Linked DNA regions of Azospirillum sp. TSH100. The protein of the gene in region 1 interacts with the protein of each later gene in a pairwise test. Links are inferred from orthologs where the notes say so. Each region holds a gene or a part of one and is shown in the gene's direction. Other genes may lie near its edges. The genes, in order: lon and rplI.

What was found.
Region 2: the proteins of lon (region 1) and rplI interact in binary tests that used the Escherichia coli proteins (3 or more experiments, as listed by UniProt). The link is inferred for Azospirillum sp. TSH100 from one-to-one orthologs.

What each region holds. Positions count from the first base shown.
Region 1 is NZ_CP039634.1:2,642,477-2,649,485, reverse strand. What follows is about bases 1,269-4,326. They hold lon (endopeptidase La), read left to right. Parts: upstream 1,269-1,619; coding sequence 1,620-4,034; downstream 4,035-4,326. Other genes in these bases: E6C72_RS12525 (HU family DNA-binding protein), read left to right, coding at 4,233-4,326; E6C72_RS12535 (methyl-accepting chemotaxis protein), read left to right, coding at 1,269-1,412. Also shown: more of E6C72_RS12535, read left to right, coding at 1-1,268; more of E6C72_RS12525, read left to right, coding at 4,327-4,505; E6C72_RS12515 (hypothetical protein), read right to left, coding at 4,776-5,945; E6C72_RS12510 (type IA DNA topoisomerase), read right to left, coding at 6,078-7,009.
Region 2 is NZ_CP039634.1:2,442,279-2,449,210, forward strand. The notes cover bases 1,464-4,444. They hold rplI (50S ribosomal protein L9), read left to right. Parts: upstream 1,464-2,662; coding sequence 2,663-3,226; downstream 3,227-4,444. Other genes in these bases: rpsR (30S ribosomal protein S18), read left to right, coding at 1,464-1,654; E6C72_RS11590 (DUF2232 domain-containing protein), read left to right, coding at 1,704-2,663. Outside these bases: E6C72_RS11575 (acyltransferase), read right to left, coding at 1-504; rpsF (30S ribosomal protein S6), read left to right, coding at 944-1,384; more of rpsR, read left to right, coding at 1,385-1,463; E6C72_RS11605 (NADP-dependent isocitrate dehydrogenase), read left to right, coding at 5,073-6,296; E6C72_RS11610 (oxidoreductase), read left to right, coding at 6,427-6,807; E6C72_RS11615 (SPFH domain-containing protein), read left to right, coding at 6,912-6,932.

The sequences.
Region 1 (7,009 bases):
AAATCGACGAGGCGATCGCCGGGATGGAGGATGACATCGTCGGTGGCGACATGGAGCCCGGGCTGAAGGCGGCGCTCCAGACCTTGCGGACCGGCTATGTCGAGCAGTTCGGCAGCTTCAAGAAGCGCCTGCTCAGCGCGTCCTACGCCGGGAAGCCCTACGATCTCGACGTCGCGGAATGGCGCAAGTCGGCATCGCCGCTGCTGCAGCATATTCTGGCCGTCCGCGACGCTGCGGTGATCGAGGCGCGCCGGCTGGCCGACGACGTTCATGGCGCCGCGCTTCGCCGCCTGTCCCTGGCTATCGTCCTGGCGGTGGTGTCGATCGGTGCGCTGATCGGCGCGGCCATCGCGATCAACCGTCGGGCGTCCAAGCCGGTCGTCGAACTGGCCGGCGTGATCGGCGCGATTGCCGGCGGGCGGCGCGATCTCGCGGTGCCTCATGCCGGGCGGGCCGACGAGATCGGCGAGATGGCCGGTGCCGTCGATGTCCTGCAGACCCGCGTACGCGAGGCCGACGAGGCGGAGGCCCGGCGCCACAGCGAGCGTGAGGAACGCGACCGCCGCCGCCACGATTTCGAGCGGGCGACCCAGCAGTTCGTGTCCAAGCTGGAAAGCATCGTCGCCCAGCTCTCCTCCACCGCCCAGTCGGTGCGCGGCAATTCCGAACGGGTTTCGGCCAACGCCGAGAATGTGTCGTCGCTCTCCTCCTCCGTCGCCGCGGCATCGGAGCTCGCCAACGGCAACATCCAGACGGTGGCGGCCGCGGCGGAGGAGCTGCAGGCCTCGATCGGCGAGATCGGCCGCCGCATCGACGACGCGTCCCGGATCGCCCAGGACGCCGTCCGCGAGGCCGGCAGCACCGCCGACATCGTCGCGACCCTGGCCGAACGCGCGGCGGGGATCGGGTCGGTGGTGGATATGATCAGCTCCATCGCGTCCCAGACCAATTTGCTGGCGCTGAACGCGACCATCGAGGCGGCGCGGGCGGGCGAAGCCGGCAAGGGCTTCGCCGTCGTGGCGAGCGAGGTGAAGAACCTGGCCGGCCAGACCGCGAAGGCGACCGAGGACATCCAGGTCCGGGTCGGCGAAATCCGCGAGGTCAGCGGCAGCGCCGTTTCCGCCATCGATGCGATCAGCCGCACGGTCGTCGCGATCAGCGAAGCCGCGTCCGCAGTCGCCGCCGCGGTGGAGGAGCAGAATGCCGCGACGCGGGAGATCGCCCGCAACATCCACGCCGCCGCCCAGGGAACGGTCGAGGTGTCCGGCAGCATCGGGCAGGTTGCCAGCACGGCGGAAAGCACGCGGATCGCATCCGGAGAACTGCTGACCGCGTCGCGTGGCCTTTCCGAAGAGGCTGGAACGCTGCGGAACACGGTCGATGGCTATGTAAGCAGTCTCAAAACCGCGTGATGGGACGAAAAGGGGGTGGTTCGCGGCGGTTTCCGGCCGGGTTGCAGGCTGGAAACCGCCCGTCGCCTCGTCCAGCCCCTTGAAGGCCGCAGGGCCGTGTGCCACGTTAGTCCGGTGCCGTAGGCGGATCCCCGCGCTCAACCCGAGGCGGGGGCTGTGTCAGGCCCATTCCGGGCTGGCGGCGATCCATTCATTGAGGCCCTGCCGATGATCGAACTCTCCCGTGGTGCCCTCTACCCGGTCCTGCCGCTGCGCGACATCGTGGTCTTCCCCCACATGATCGTGCCGCTGTTCGTCGGGCGCGAGAAGTCCGTGCGCGCGCTGGAAGACGTGATGAAGGATGACAAGCAGATCCTGCTCGTCACCCAGAAGAACGCCGCGCAGGACGATCCGACTCCGGCCGACATCTACAGCGTCGGCACCGTCGGCACCGTGTTGCAGCTGCTCAAGCTGCCGGACGGGACCGTCAAGGTGCTGGTGGAAGGCGGCCAGCGCGCCGCCATCACCAAGTTCGCCGACAATGAGGAGTTCTTCCAGGCCCAGGCCGAACTGGTCGAGGAGAAGACCGGCGAGAACCAGGAGCTCGAAGCCCTGAGCCGCGCCGTCGTCTCCCAGTTCGAGCAGTACATCAAGCTGAACAAGAAGATCCCGCCGGAGGTGCTGGTCTCGATCAACCAGATCGAGGAAGCCGGCAAGCTGGCCGACACCGTCGCCTCGCATCTGGCGCTGAAGATTCCGGAAAAGCAGCAGCTGCTGGAATGCGCCACCGTGTCGGAGCGTCTGGAGCGGGTCTATGCCTTCATGGAAGGCGAGATCGGCGTTCTTCAGGTGGAAAAGCGCATCCGCAACCGCGTCAAGCGGCAGATGGAGAAGACCCAGCGCGAGTACTATCTGAACGAGCAGCTGAAGGCGATCCAGAAGGAACTCGGCGAGACCGAGGACGGCCGCGACGAGTCGGCCGAGTTGGAAGAGAAGATCAACAAGACCCGCTTCTCCAAGGAGGCCCGCGAAAAGGCTCTCGCCGAGCTGAAGAAGCTGCGGTCGATGAGCCCGATGTCGGCGGAAGCCACCGTGGTCCGCAACTACCTGGACTGGATGCTGTCCATTCCGTGGAAGAAGCGCACCAAGGTGAAGCGGGACCTGAAGCTGGCCCAGAAGGTGCTGGACGCCGACCATTACGGTCTGGAGAAGGTCAAGGAGCGTATCCTTGAGTATCTCGCCGTGCAGAACCGGATGAACAAGGTCAAGGGGCCGATCCTCTGCCTCGTCGGTCCGCCCGGCGTCGGCAAGACCTCGCTCGGCAAGTCCATCGCCAAGTCGACCGGCCGCAACTTCGTCCGCATGTCGCTGGGCGGCGTCCGTGACGAGGCCGAGGTGCGCGGTCACCGCCGCACCTACATCGGCTCGATGCCCGGCAAGGTCATCCAGGGCATGAAGAAGGCGAAGTCTTCCAACCCGCTCTTCCTGCTGGACGAAATCGACAAGCTCGGCGCCGACTGGCGCGGCGACCCGTCGTCGGCCCTGCTGGAGGTTCTGGATCCGGAGCAGAACGGCACCTTCAACGACCATTACCTGGAGGTCGATTACGACCTGTCCGACGTGATGTTCGTCTGCACCGCCAACACCATGCGCATGCCGCAGCCGCTGCTGGACCGCATGGAGATCATCCGCGTCGCCGGTTACACCGAGGACGAGAAGGTCGAGATCTCCAAGCGCCACCTGATCGAGAAGCAGATCGAGGCGAACGGCCTGAAGAAGGGCGAGTTCACCATCTCCGACGACGCGCTGCGCGATCTGGTCCGCTACTACACGCGGGAGGCCGGCGTCCGCTCGCTGGAACGCGAGATCGCCAACCTCTGCCGCAAGGCGGTCAAGGAGATCCTGCTGAAGTCGGGGGGCAATGCCAAGGTCGCGGTCACCCGCCGCAATCTGGACAAGTATGCCGGCGTCCGCCGCTTCCATTATGGCGAGGCGGAACTGGAGGATCTGGTGGGCGTCACCACCGGTCTGGCCTGGACCGAGGTCGGTGGCGAGCTGCTGTCGATCGAGGCCGTCGGCCTGCCGGGCAAGGGCCGCGTCACCACCACCGGCAAGCTGGGCGACGTGATGAAGGAATCGGTCCAGGCGGCCGAGAGCTACGTCAAGTCGCGCGCCATCGCCTTCGGCATCAAGCCGACGCTGTTCGAGAAGAAGGACATCCACGTCCATGTTCCCGAAGGCGCCACGCCGAAGGACGGCCCGTCGGCCGGTGTCGCCATGGCCACCTCCATCGTCTCGGTGCTGACCGGCATTCCGGTGCGCAAGGACGTGGCTATGACCGGCGAGATCACCTTGCGCGGCCGGGTGCTGCCGATCGGCGGCCTGAAGGAGAAGCTGCTGGCCGCGCTGCGCGGTGGCATCAAGCATGTGCTGATCCCGAAGGACAACGAGAAGGATCTGGCCGACATCCCGGACAACGTGAAGCGCGGGCTGGAGATCATGCCCGTCGGCACGGTGGACGAGGTTCTGCGCAATGCGCTGGTCCGTCCGCTGGAGCCGATCGAATGGACCGAGCCGGAGGTCGATCCGGCCGCGGCGAAGGCCCAGGAGAAGGGTGCCGACGGCGAGGCCCTGCGTCACTGATCCGGCACCGGCGGTTGCGATCGGATCGTGACCGCCGCCGGATGGCGTGACTTTTAGGACAAGAGCGGCTTTGCCGCCCGTCGGGAATTGACGGGCGGCAAGCGCTGTGATTATCCTTTGCTTCCAAAAAGTCGTGGACGAAAAGTCCTGGGGCGGCTTTTGTCTTTCAGTATTTGCTGAATTTCGAAGGGGGATTGCGTGAACAAGAACGATCTCGTGGCGCATGTTGCCGAAGCGTCCGGTTTGTCCAAGACCGACGCCACGAAGGCCGTCGACGCCGTGTTCGACAGCATCGCCGAGTCCTTGAAGAACGGTGATGAGGTCCGTCTGGTCGGCTTCGGCACCTTTGCGGTGGCTGAGCGTCCCGCGACCGAGGGCCGCAACCCGCGTACCGGCGAGAAGATCGACATCCCGGCGTCCAAGCAGCCGAAGTTCAAGGCTGGCAAGACCCTGAAGGACGCCCTGAACTAAGCGCTTACGGCGCTTGAAGTTTCTGGCCCGTTCAGGGCATAGTGCGGCCGGCCGGGCATCCACCCGGCCGGCTTGCGTTTGGCTGCAAGGCCTTACCCGGTTGGGGCGATTAGCTCAGCGGTAGAGCGTCTCGTTTACACCGAGAATGTCGGGGGTTCGATCCCCTCATCGCCCACCATTCCCATTGTCGTTCCTGTGATCAGGCCCCGTTCCGGGGCTTTTTTCATGCGTGCGTGGTGACGAGCGCCGGCTTGGCGCCCCTCGTTCTCCTCACTGTTCGCCGCAGGGGTTCGGCTGGTCTTTCATGCCGACATAGCCCTGCTTCGCGTCGTACAGGAATTGGTATTGCCGCAGGAAATGGCGGCCGGTGTTGATGAAGGGCGGGCGCTTGTCGGTGCTCCAGGGGATCACCTGCTGCGGCTCGTTCGGCGAACCGGCGCCGACGATGAAGGAGTCGACGGCTATCGGGCTGGCGGCATCAGGAATGTTGACGGCGACCGAGGTGCCGGGCGCCAGAACGCCGACCGATTTGTTGGGTTCGCTGGCGTCCGGCTGCTGCACGGTGTCGAACCTGATCGTGGGCGGCAGCGTCATGTAACTCTGCGGGATGCCGGTATCGACCAGGATGTTGGCGGGCGTGCAGATCGGGCCATTGGCATCGCGGTTCACTTCCGGATTCACCGAGATGCAGCCGCTTGGCATCATCCAATCACCGGGATACTGCGCATAGGGCACCAACTTGGCGAAGCGGAAGCCCGCTGTGTTGTCGGCGGTCAGGCCGACCTGGATGCCCTGGCGGCCGATGATGTAGCCCGAGTTCAGCGTTCCGTTGGCGATGGGTTGGCCGTTCACGCTGCGCAGGTTCAGCAGCACGTTCTTGTCCGGCGTGCCCTGCGGCTGGAAATCGGCTTCCTGACCGAAGCCGACGCCCATATAGAGCACCGGCTTGGCCGGCGCCGGCAGGTCGGGGCAGATCTGCTGGTCGGTCTGGTAGCTGTCGCAGCGGCCGGACTTCTCCACGCCAAGGATGAAGACTTCCGACGTCGCGACCGGCTTTTGGACGCGGTCATACAGGGTGACCGTCATCGGCACCCAGGTGCCGACCCACAGAATCTTGCTGCTCGACAGGAACTGCGTGCCCGGCCTGGCCCCCGGCGCCGTCTTCAGCGTCTCGTAGTTGGGGATGTTGGTGGCTGACATGGCAACGCCGACCGATCCGGTGTCCATCGTCACCGTGTGGATGGCGCTGTCGCCGGCGATGCTGAAATTCAACTTCGGCGGATCGGTGAAGGACACCGGTTGGAAATTCGCGAAGGGGATGCATTGCGCCACACTGATGCCGCCATAGTTCAGCATGCTTTGGGCCAGCGCGGGAGCTGTCGCGACCAGAGTCAGCGCGGCAGCAGTGACGGTGCGCGAGGTCCGACCGGAAAATCTCATGGGAAGCGCCCAGCAATGATTGAGGCTGCTGCTAGAATTGCCAGCCGATCGAGGCGTGTCCAGCAATCAATGTCGCCGAAATCGGGTAAATCTTCTCAAAACCGCAACCTGAAGCGTGGCCGTTTCAGGCAATTACCGGGCGTGCTGGTCCAGAAAGCTCCGGCATTGGTCGAAATCACGCAGGCAGGAATCGGGCAGGGCGATGCCTTTGCGCTCCGCAAGACTGCGGGCGAAGGCAACCATCCGCTCGGTTGGTTCGCGGCGGCGCCACGCTTCCGGCGGGGGCATGTCGGCGCCTGACGCGCCCTCCGCAACCACATCCACCGGAAGAGGGCTGGCCTTGGTCTTGCGGGGACGCCGCGGCTTCGGTGCCGTCGGCTCACCATCGGTGGGTGCGGCGGCCTTGCGCGTCCGCCGGCGCACCGGCTTTGTGGTGTCACCACGCGCCGCCGCGGCGCTGCGTGCTGCTGTGCCGTACCCTGCAGTGCCGCGTCCCGTCGTGCCCCGTCGGGTGAATCGCGCCTTGGCGGCGGGTTGACCGAGATCGAGCGCGACGCCGCGCTGTCCGACCAGCGTCCCGATCAACCGGTCGGCTTCGCTGGCGATGGCGTCGATCACCCGCCGGAAATCGGCGCGGCCGGTCACCACCTCGTCCAGCTTCATCTCCCACAGCGCGGTGGTGCCGGGATCGACCAGCGTCGGGGCGGCGGCGCGCAGGGTCTCGAACAGGTGCAGGCCGGCCGGGGTTGGCACCAGCCATTTGCCGTCGGCTCCTAGCATGTTCTGTTTGCGCAGCCCCTTGATCACCTCGGCGCGGGTGGCCGGGGTGCCAATGCCCTTGGCCTCCTTCAGCCGGTCACGCAGAGCCGGATCCTCGACGAACCGCCAGGCGTTCTGCATGGCGTCTACCAGCGTGCCCTCGTTGTAGCGCGGCGGCGCCTGGGTGCGCTTCGCCTCTACCTTCGGATCGCTCAGAGTCGTCAATTCGCCGTCGGTCAGCGGTGGCAGGGTCTGTTCGGCTTCCTCCTCCGGCTTGCCGCCGGACCGGTCATCGCTCTCCGCGG
Region 2 (6,932 bases), 200 kb from region 1 along the record:
CGTCAGGCAGGCGGCCACCGCGGCCGCCATGGCAAGCACGAAGCCACCCGGCCGGTCCATGGCATGGAACGCATCGAGCAGAGCTGCCAGACCGAAGATCAGGAACAGAGCCTGCAGATACCAGAAATGTGCGTATGGAAAGACGTAGATCCGCCACATCGACTCGGGAACGAAGCTCCCGTTCGCTCCAGGCGCGTGGGTCTGGAGAAAATAGAAAAGGGCCGACACCACCACAAAGGGGAAGCCCAATCGGCGCAGCTTCTTGATGAAGAAGATCTTAAACCGGTCGGCGCGCACCGGGTTCAGGGCATAGACCAGCCCTGAGATGAAGGTGAAGAGTGGCATGCGGATCAGTTCAAAGCTGTCGGTGGCATAGCGATAGATCGAGCCTTCCGCCACCTGCATGCCGGATCCGGGAATGCCAACCACGTGGTAGGCGACCAGCAGGATGCAGGCCAGCCCCCTCAATTCAACGACATGGTACGGCAACATGTTCTTGCGCATGGCTACTCCAGGCCCCGGGCTGTCATCGCCGCCGGCGGTTTATGCGGCACCGGGTCGACCCGCAGCTCCGCCATGAACGGCAGGCGGAACATGGCGGCTGGCACAGTGGATTGCACTTCGGTCAAATGCGCATAACCGTATTCCGCGCGATACCCACCCTTGCACCGTCCCTACCCGGCCAACGCATGAGGACGCGCAGCGGTGTTCATCCAGGCAGCACCCCCGTCCAACCGGGCAGCACCTTAAGGCCGGTATGGATTTTCCCAAAGGCGGGGATCGGGCGAACCTGATTTTCGCTTGCCACCACCGCCGCCCTGTGCATACTGCGCCGCTTCATAACTCCTTGCCGGCGGTCCGCCGTCGGCTAGGCCCGGGCGGCTGATCCGATCCATGAGGGATGGGGCGCAGCGCCGGACCATGAACAGCCATGGGGAGTGCAATGGCACTTTACGAGTGCGTGCTGATCGCGCGCCAGGACATTTCGGCCGCCCAGGCCGAGCAGCTCTCTGAGCAGTTCGCCCAGATCGTTCGCGACAACGGCGGCACGATCGCCAAGAGCGAATACTGGGGTCTGAAGACCCTCACCTACAAGATCAAGAAGAACCGCAAGGGTCACTACACCCTCTTCAACATCGACGCGCCGGCCGCCGCCATCGCCGAGATGGAGCGGAACATGAGCATCAGCGAAGACGTGCTGCGCTTCATGACCGTGCGTGTAGACGCCCTTGATGCCAACCCGTCGGCGATGATGCAGAGCCGCAACGAGCGTGGTGAGCGCGGCGAGCGTGGCGACCGTGGTCCGCGTCGCTTCGACGACCGTGGTCCGCGTCCGCCGCGTCGTCAGGAAAACGTTGCCGCTGCCGAAGGGGAGACCGCGTAAATGTCCGACAAGCAGACCACGGGCGCTCCGGCCCGCACCGGCGGAGCCCGCCGCCCGTTCTTCCGTCGCCGCAAGACCTGCCCGTTCTCGGGCGCGAATGCTCCGGCGATCGACTACAAGGACGTCAAGCTGCTGTCCCGCTTCATCTCCGAGCGCGGGAAGATCGTCCCGAGCCGCATCACCGCGGTCTCGACGAAGAAGCAGCGCGAACTGGCCCGCGCCATCAAGCGCGCCCGTTTCCTGGCCCTTCTCCCCTACGTGGTGAAGTAAGCCCGGCAACGGCCGATCTGTTTCGGTGAAGGTTCTGCAAGGGGTTTCCATGGCCTTGGGTCCGGCCGTACCGCTGGTGATCGCCGTCAGCGGCGGTCTGGCAAGCGCATTTTTCTACCTGTCGGTCACATTCGGCGGGATGGGTGCGCTGATCCTGGGCTACCTGGCCCCCCTGCCCCTGTTCCTGACGGGACTGTGGCTGGGGGCTCCGGCGGTGACGTTGGCCGGTCTGGCCGGCGCCGGCGCGGTGATGTTGGGCACCTCCGGCAGCTTGCTGGTGGCGCTGTCCTACCTGATGACCGGGGCCGCTCCCGCGATCCTGGTCGTGCGGCAGTCGCTGCTGGCGCGGTCGCGGGAGGATGGAACCCTGGAATGGTATCCGCCCGGACGGGTCCTGATGGGCCTGACCGGGATGGGCGTGGCGGCGCTGCTCGCTGCGGTGATCCTGACGCTCGGAGAGCCCGGTGGGCTCGACGGGCTGATGCGGCAGACCCTGGCCCGAGTCGTCGAGCCGGCGTTCCGCTCGCAGGGCCAGCCAGCCCCGGATCCCGAGGCATTCTGGGTGGTGGCCGTCCTGCCGGGGCTGGTTGCGATCTCATGGCTTGTCATGACGATCGTCAACGCGGTGCTGGCGCAGGGGGCGCTGATGCGGTTCGGCCGCAACCGGCGCCCTGCCATGCGTCTGGCCGAGCTGGAATTGCCGAACTGGCTGGCGCCGCTGTTCGCGGTGTCGGTCGCTGCGGCCTCTGCCGTACCGGGGACCGTGGGGTTCCTGGCGGTCAATCTGGCTCTGATCCTGGCGGTCCCGTTCGCCTTCGCCGGGCTTTCGGTGGTTCATGTATTCGCCAGCAGCAAATCGGCGCGCACGCTGATCCTGGTTGGCTTCTACATGATGCTGTTTCTCTTCGGGTGGCCGATCCTGCTTTTGGTCGGCCTGGGCATGATCGAGCAATGGATCGGGCTGCGCCGCCGGTTTTCCCCCGCGGCCCCCGGTCAGGAGGACGAGTGATGGAAGTTATTCTGCTGGAGCGGGTCGAGAAGCTCGGCCAGATGGGCCAGGTCGTCAATGTGCGTCCCGGCTTCGCCCGCAACTATCTGCTGCCGCAGCGGAAGGCCATGCGCGCCACCAAGGCGAACCTGGCCGTCTTCGAGAAGCAGAAGGCCCACCTTGAGGCCGTGAACCTGGAGCGCCGCAAGGACGCCGAGCAGGTCGCGACCAAGATGGACAATGTGACGGTCGTCGTAATCCGTCAGGCCGCCGAGACCGGCGTCCTGTACGGTTCCGTGACCACCCGCGACGTCTCCGACGCGCTGACCGCCGCCGGCTACAAGACCGACCGCAAGCAGGTCCAGATCGACACCCCGATCAAGACCCTGGGTCTGTTCAAGCTGCGCGTCGTGCTGCACCCGGAAGTGTCGATCACGGTCACGGTCAACGTCGCCCGTTCGGCCGAAGAGGCCGAGCTGCAGGCCCAGCGCGGTGGCATGATCACCGCCGCCGACCTGCGGGACGATGACGAGGAAGAAGAGACCTACGTCGAAGAGACCGCGACCGAGGAAGAGGAGGGCTGATCGCCTTCCTGCCGCAAAAGTTCCGGAGATGCCTTCGGGATTTTTGCGGCACCGTCGTACCGCTTGTCCGAAAGCCGCCCGCCCCACCCGGGGCCGGGCGGTTTTCGCGTTCGGGGTCCGGCAGAGACATGGGATACATGACCCTGCGCATAAGTCGGCAATGCCAAATTGGGTAGCAGTTCTGACCGATTGACGGATTGCCGCACCTCGCCTTGCGCGCGATGCTTGGACGGCACCGCGGAAGGAGTTCGGCATGCTGCTGGTTCGTCTGCTTGCCGCCGCCAAGGGCGACGGAACCCTTAACCTCGTTACGGTCAACGGGAAGCATCATCGGATCGGGTCAGGTCCGCCCCATCTGACGCTTCGTCTGCATGACCGCAAGGTTGAGCGCGATCTGCTGATCAACCCACGTCTGCGGTTCGGCGAAGCCTTTATGGACGGCCGCTTTTCGATCGAAGGCGGCACCATCTACGACCTTCTGTCGATGTTGATGAGCGGCGCCGAAGTGCAGGGCGCGCTGGGCCGCGCGCTGGAATCGCTGTCGCCGCTGCTGCGCCGTCTGCAGCAATACAACCCGATGCAGCGGTCCCGGCAAAATGTGGAACACCACTACAACCTGTCACGCCGGTTCTATCAGCTCTTCCTCGACCGCGACATGCAGTATTCCTGCGCCTATTTCCCGGACCCGGGGATGTCGCTGGACGAAGCGCAGGAGGCCAAGAAGCGGCACATCGCGGCAAAGCTGCTGATCGTTCCGGGCATGCGGGTGCTGGATATCGGCTGCGGCTGGGGCGGCATGGCGCTCTATCTGGCGCGGCACACCGGTGCGCGGGTGACCGGCATCACCTTGTCGTCGGAGCAGCTGGCGGTGGCCCGCCAGCGGGCGGAAGAGGCGGGTCTGGGCGACCGGATCACCTTCGAGTTGCGCGACTATCGGGAGTTCGCATCCACTCACCGGGGGCCTTCGATCGCATCGTCTCGGTCGGCATGTTCGAGCATGTCGGCGTGCCGCATTACCATGACTATTTCACGGCGGTGCGAGAGATGCTGAACGACGAGGGCGTGGCGCTGATCCATTCCATCGGGCGGCTCGACGGCCCGGCCAGCACCAATCCCTGGATCCGCAAATACATCTTCCCCGGAGGCTACTCCCCAGCCCTGTCGGAGGTGCTGCCGGTCATCGAGCGCTCGGGCCTGCTCGCCACCGACCTGGAGGTACTGCGCCTGCATTATGCCGAGACGCTGCGCCATTGGCGCGCCCGCTTCCTCGCCCGCTGGGATGAGGCCAAGGTGCTGTATGACGAGCGGTTCTGCCGGATGTGGGAGTTCTATCTGGCTGGGGCTGAATTGGCTTTCCGCCTGCAAGGCCACATGGTGTTCCAGGTGCAGCTGGCAAGGTCTCTGGGCGCAGTGCCACTGACCCGTGATTATATGCCCAATGCGGAACGGGACCTTGCTTCCGCGTCGGATGGCCAACCGGCGGAGTTTCGGAACTCTCGCACACCGGAGTCGGCCGCCTGATCGCTTTCGGGGCCGGATTTGCGGCGTCCGCTCGGCATTCCGACGCGCGAGAAGCCCAATCCGGCCAACCGGTAATACCAATTGACCATCATGGCCGGGCGCTGGGCCGTGTTGCAAGCGGAATCGTGCGACATCGACGCCTGAACCACCGCCGTACCTTCCTTTCCGTCACGGGGCGATGCTATATAACCGCGATTGATTTCCGCCCGGGGTACCGGGGAGCCACCCATGCGGCATGCTCCCCGGCAACAAGCGCCCGCTGGACGACGCGCCCGGCTCCCAAGGAATGACAACGCCCTTACCCGTTCGGGGAGATCTCGCACCCATGACCAAGATCAAGGTAGCCAATCCGGTCGTCGAACTCGACGGCGACGAGATGACGCGCATCATCTGGCAGTTCATCAAAGACAAGCTGATCCTGCCCTACCTCGACATTGACCTGAAGTACTATGACCTCGGCATCGAGAACCGCGACAAGACCGATGACAAGGTCACCGTCGAGTCCGCAAATGCCATCAAGCAGTATGGCGTCGGCGTCAAGTGCGCGACCATCACCCCCGATGAAGCGCGGGTGAAGGAGTTCAACCTCAAGAAGATGTGGAAGTCGCCAAACGGCACGATCCGCAACATCCTGGGCGGCACCGTCTTCCGCGAACCGATCGTCTGCTCGAACGTTCCGCGTTACGTCCCCGGCTGGACCAAGCCGATCATCATCGGCCGTCACGCCTTCGGCGACCAGTACAAGGCCACCGACTTCGTCGTTCCCGGTCCGGGCAAGATGACGATCAAGTGGGAAGCGGCCGACGGCAGCCAGCAGATCGAGCATGAGGTGTTCGACTACCCCAGCGCCGGTGTGGCGATGGGCATGTACAACCTCGACGACTCGATTGAAGGCTTCGCCCACTCCAGCTTCATGTACGGGCTGGAGCGTGGCTACTCGGTCTATCTGTCGACGAAGAACACGATCCTGAAGGCCTATGACGGTCGCTTCAAGGACATCTTCCAGAAGGTCTTCGACGAGGCCTACGCAGACCAGTTCAAAGCCAAGGGTCTGGTCTACGAACACCGCCTGATCGACGACATGGTCGCTTCGGCCCTGAAGTGGGAAGGCGGTTTCGTGTGGGCCTGCAAGAACTACGACGGCGACGTGGAGTCGGACGTCGTGGCGCAGGGCTTCGGCTCGCTGGGCCTGATGACCTCGGTCCTGGTCACGCCGGATGGCAAGACCGTCGAGGCCGAGGCCGCGCATGGCACGGTGACCCGCCACTACCGCGAGCACCAGAAGGGCAAGGAAACCTCGACCAACCCGATCGCCTCGATCTATGCCTGGACCCAGGGTCTGGCCTATCGCGGCAAGTTCGACAACACGCCGGACGTCATCAAGTTCGCCCAGACGCTGGAGCGCGTCTGCGTCGAGACCGTCGAGTCCGGCTTCATGACCAAGGATCTCGCCATCCTGATCGGCCCGCAGCAGCCGTGGCTGACCACCAAGCAGTTCCTGGACAAGCTGTCGGACAACCTGGAAAAGAAGATGGCCGCTTGGTCGTAAGGCCGGCTGTTTCCTTGATGGGTGCGACGCCGCGTCCGGGTCAAACCGAAACGCGGCTCGGCTAGGGTTCAAGCGGGGGGTTTCGGCTCCCCGCTTTTTTCTTGTCCGCATCTGAAAGGGAGCGAACCCGATGCCCAACGATCTGTTCCGCGTCGCCGTCGTCGGCGCCGGCGAGACCGGAACGCCCCTGCTGCGTAAATTGCTGGCTGCCCCCTTCGTCGAACTGCTGGGTGTGGCGGACCTCGACTCTGAAGCGCCGGGCATGTTGCTTGCCAGCCACCGCGGCGTGAAGACCACCACCAACTTCCGTGATCTGGCGGGATTGGGCGAGCAGTTGGACGTGCTCATCGATGTCACCGGCGTGCCCGCGGTGCGCGAATCACTGCGCAAGGCGATGCAGGAGACCGGCAACCATCATACGGTGATCGTCCATGAAATGGTGGTGCAGCTGATGCTGTCGCTGCTGAATGGCGAACGGGTGATGCTGAAGCACGATACCCAGGACTATTGAGGCTGACTGTCGAGGCTGCGCCGGGATTTGCAGTCCCCCGAAATTGTCTCATGATGGAGCGAGGGCGTCCATGGCGACGCCCGCCATGTCAGGAGCGGCCACCGATGGAACTCGGTATTCTGGTT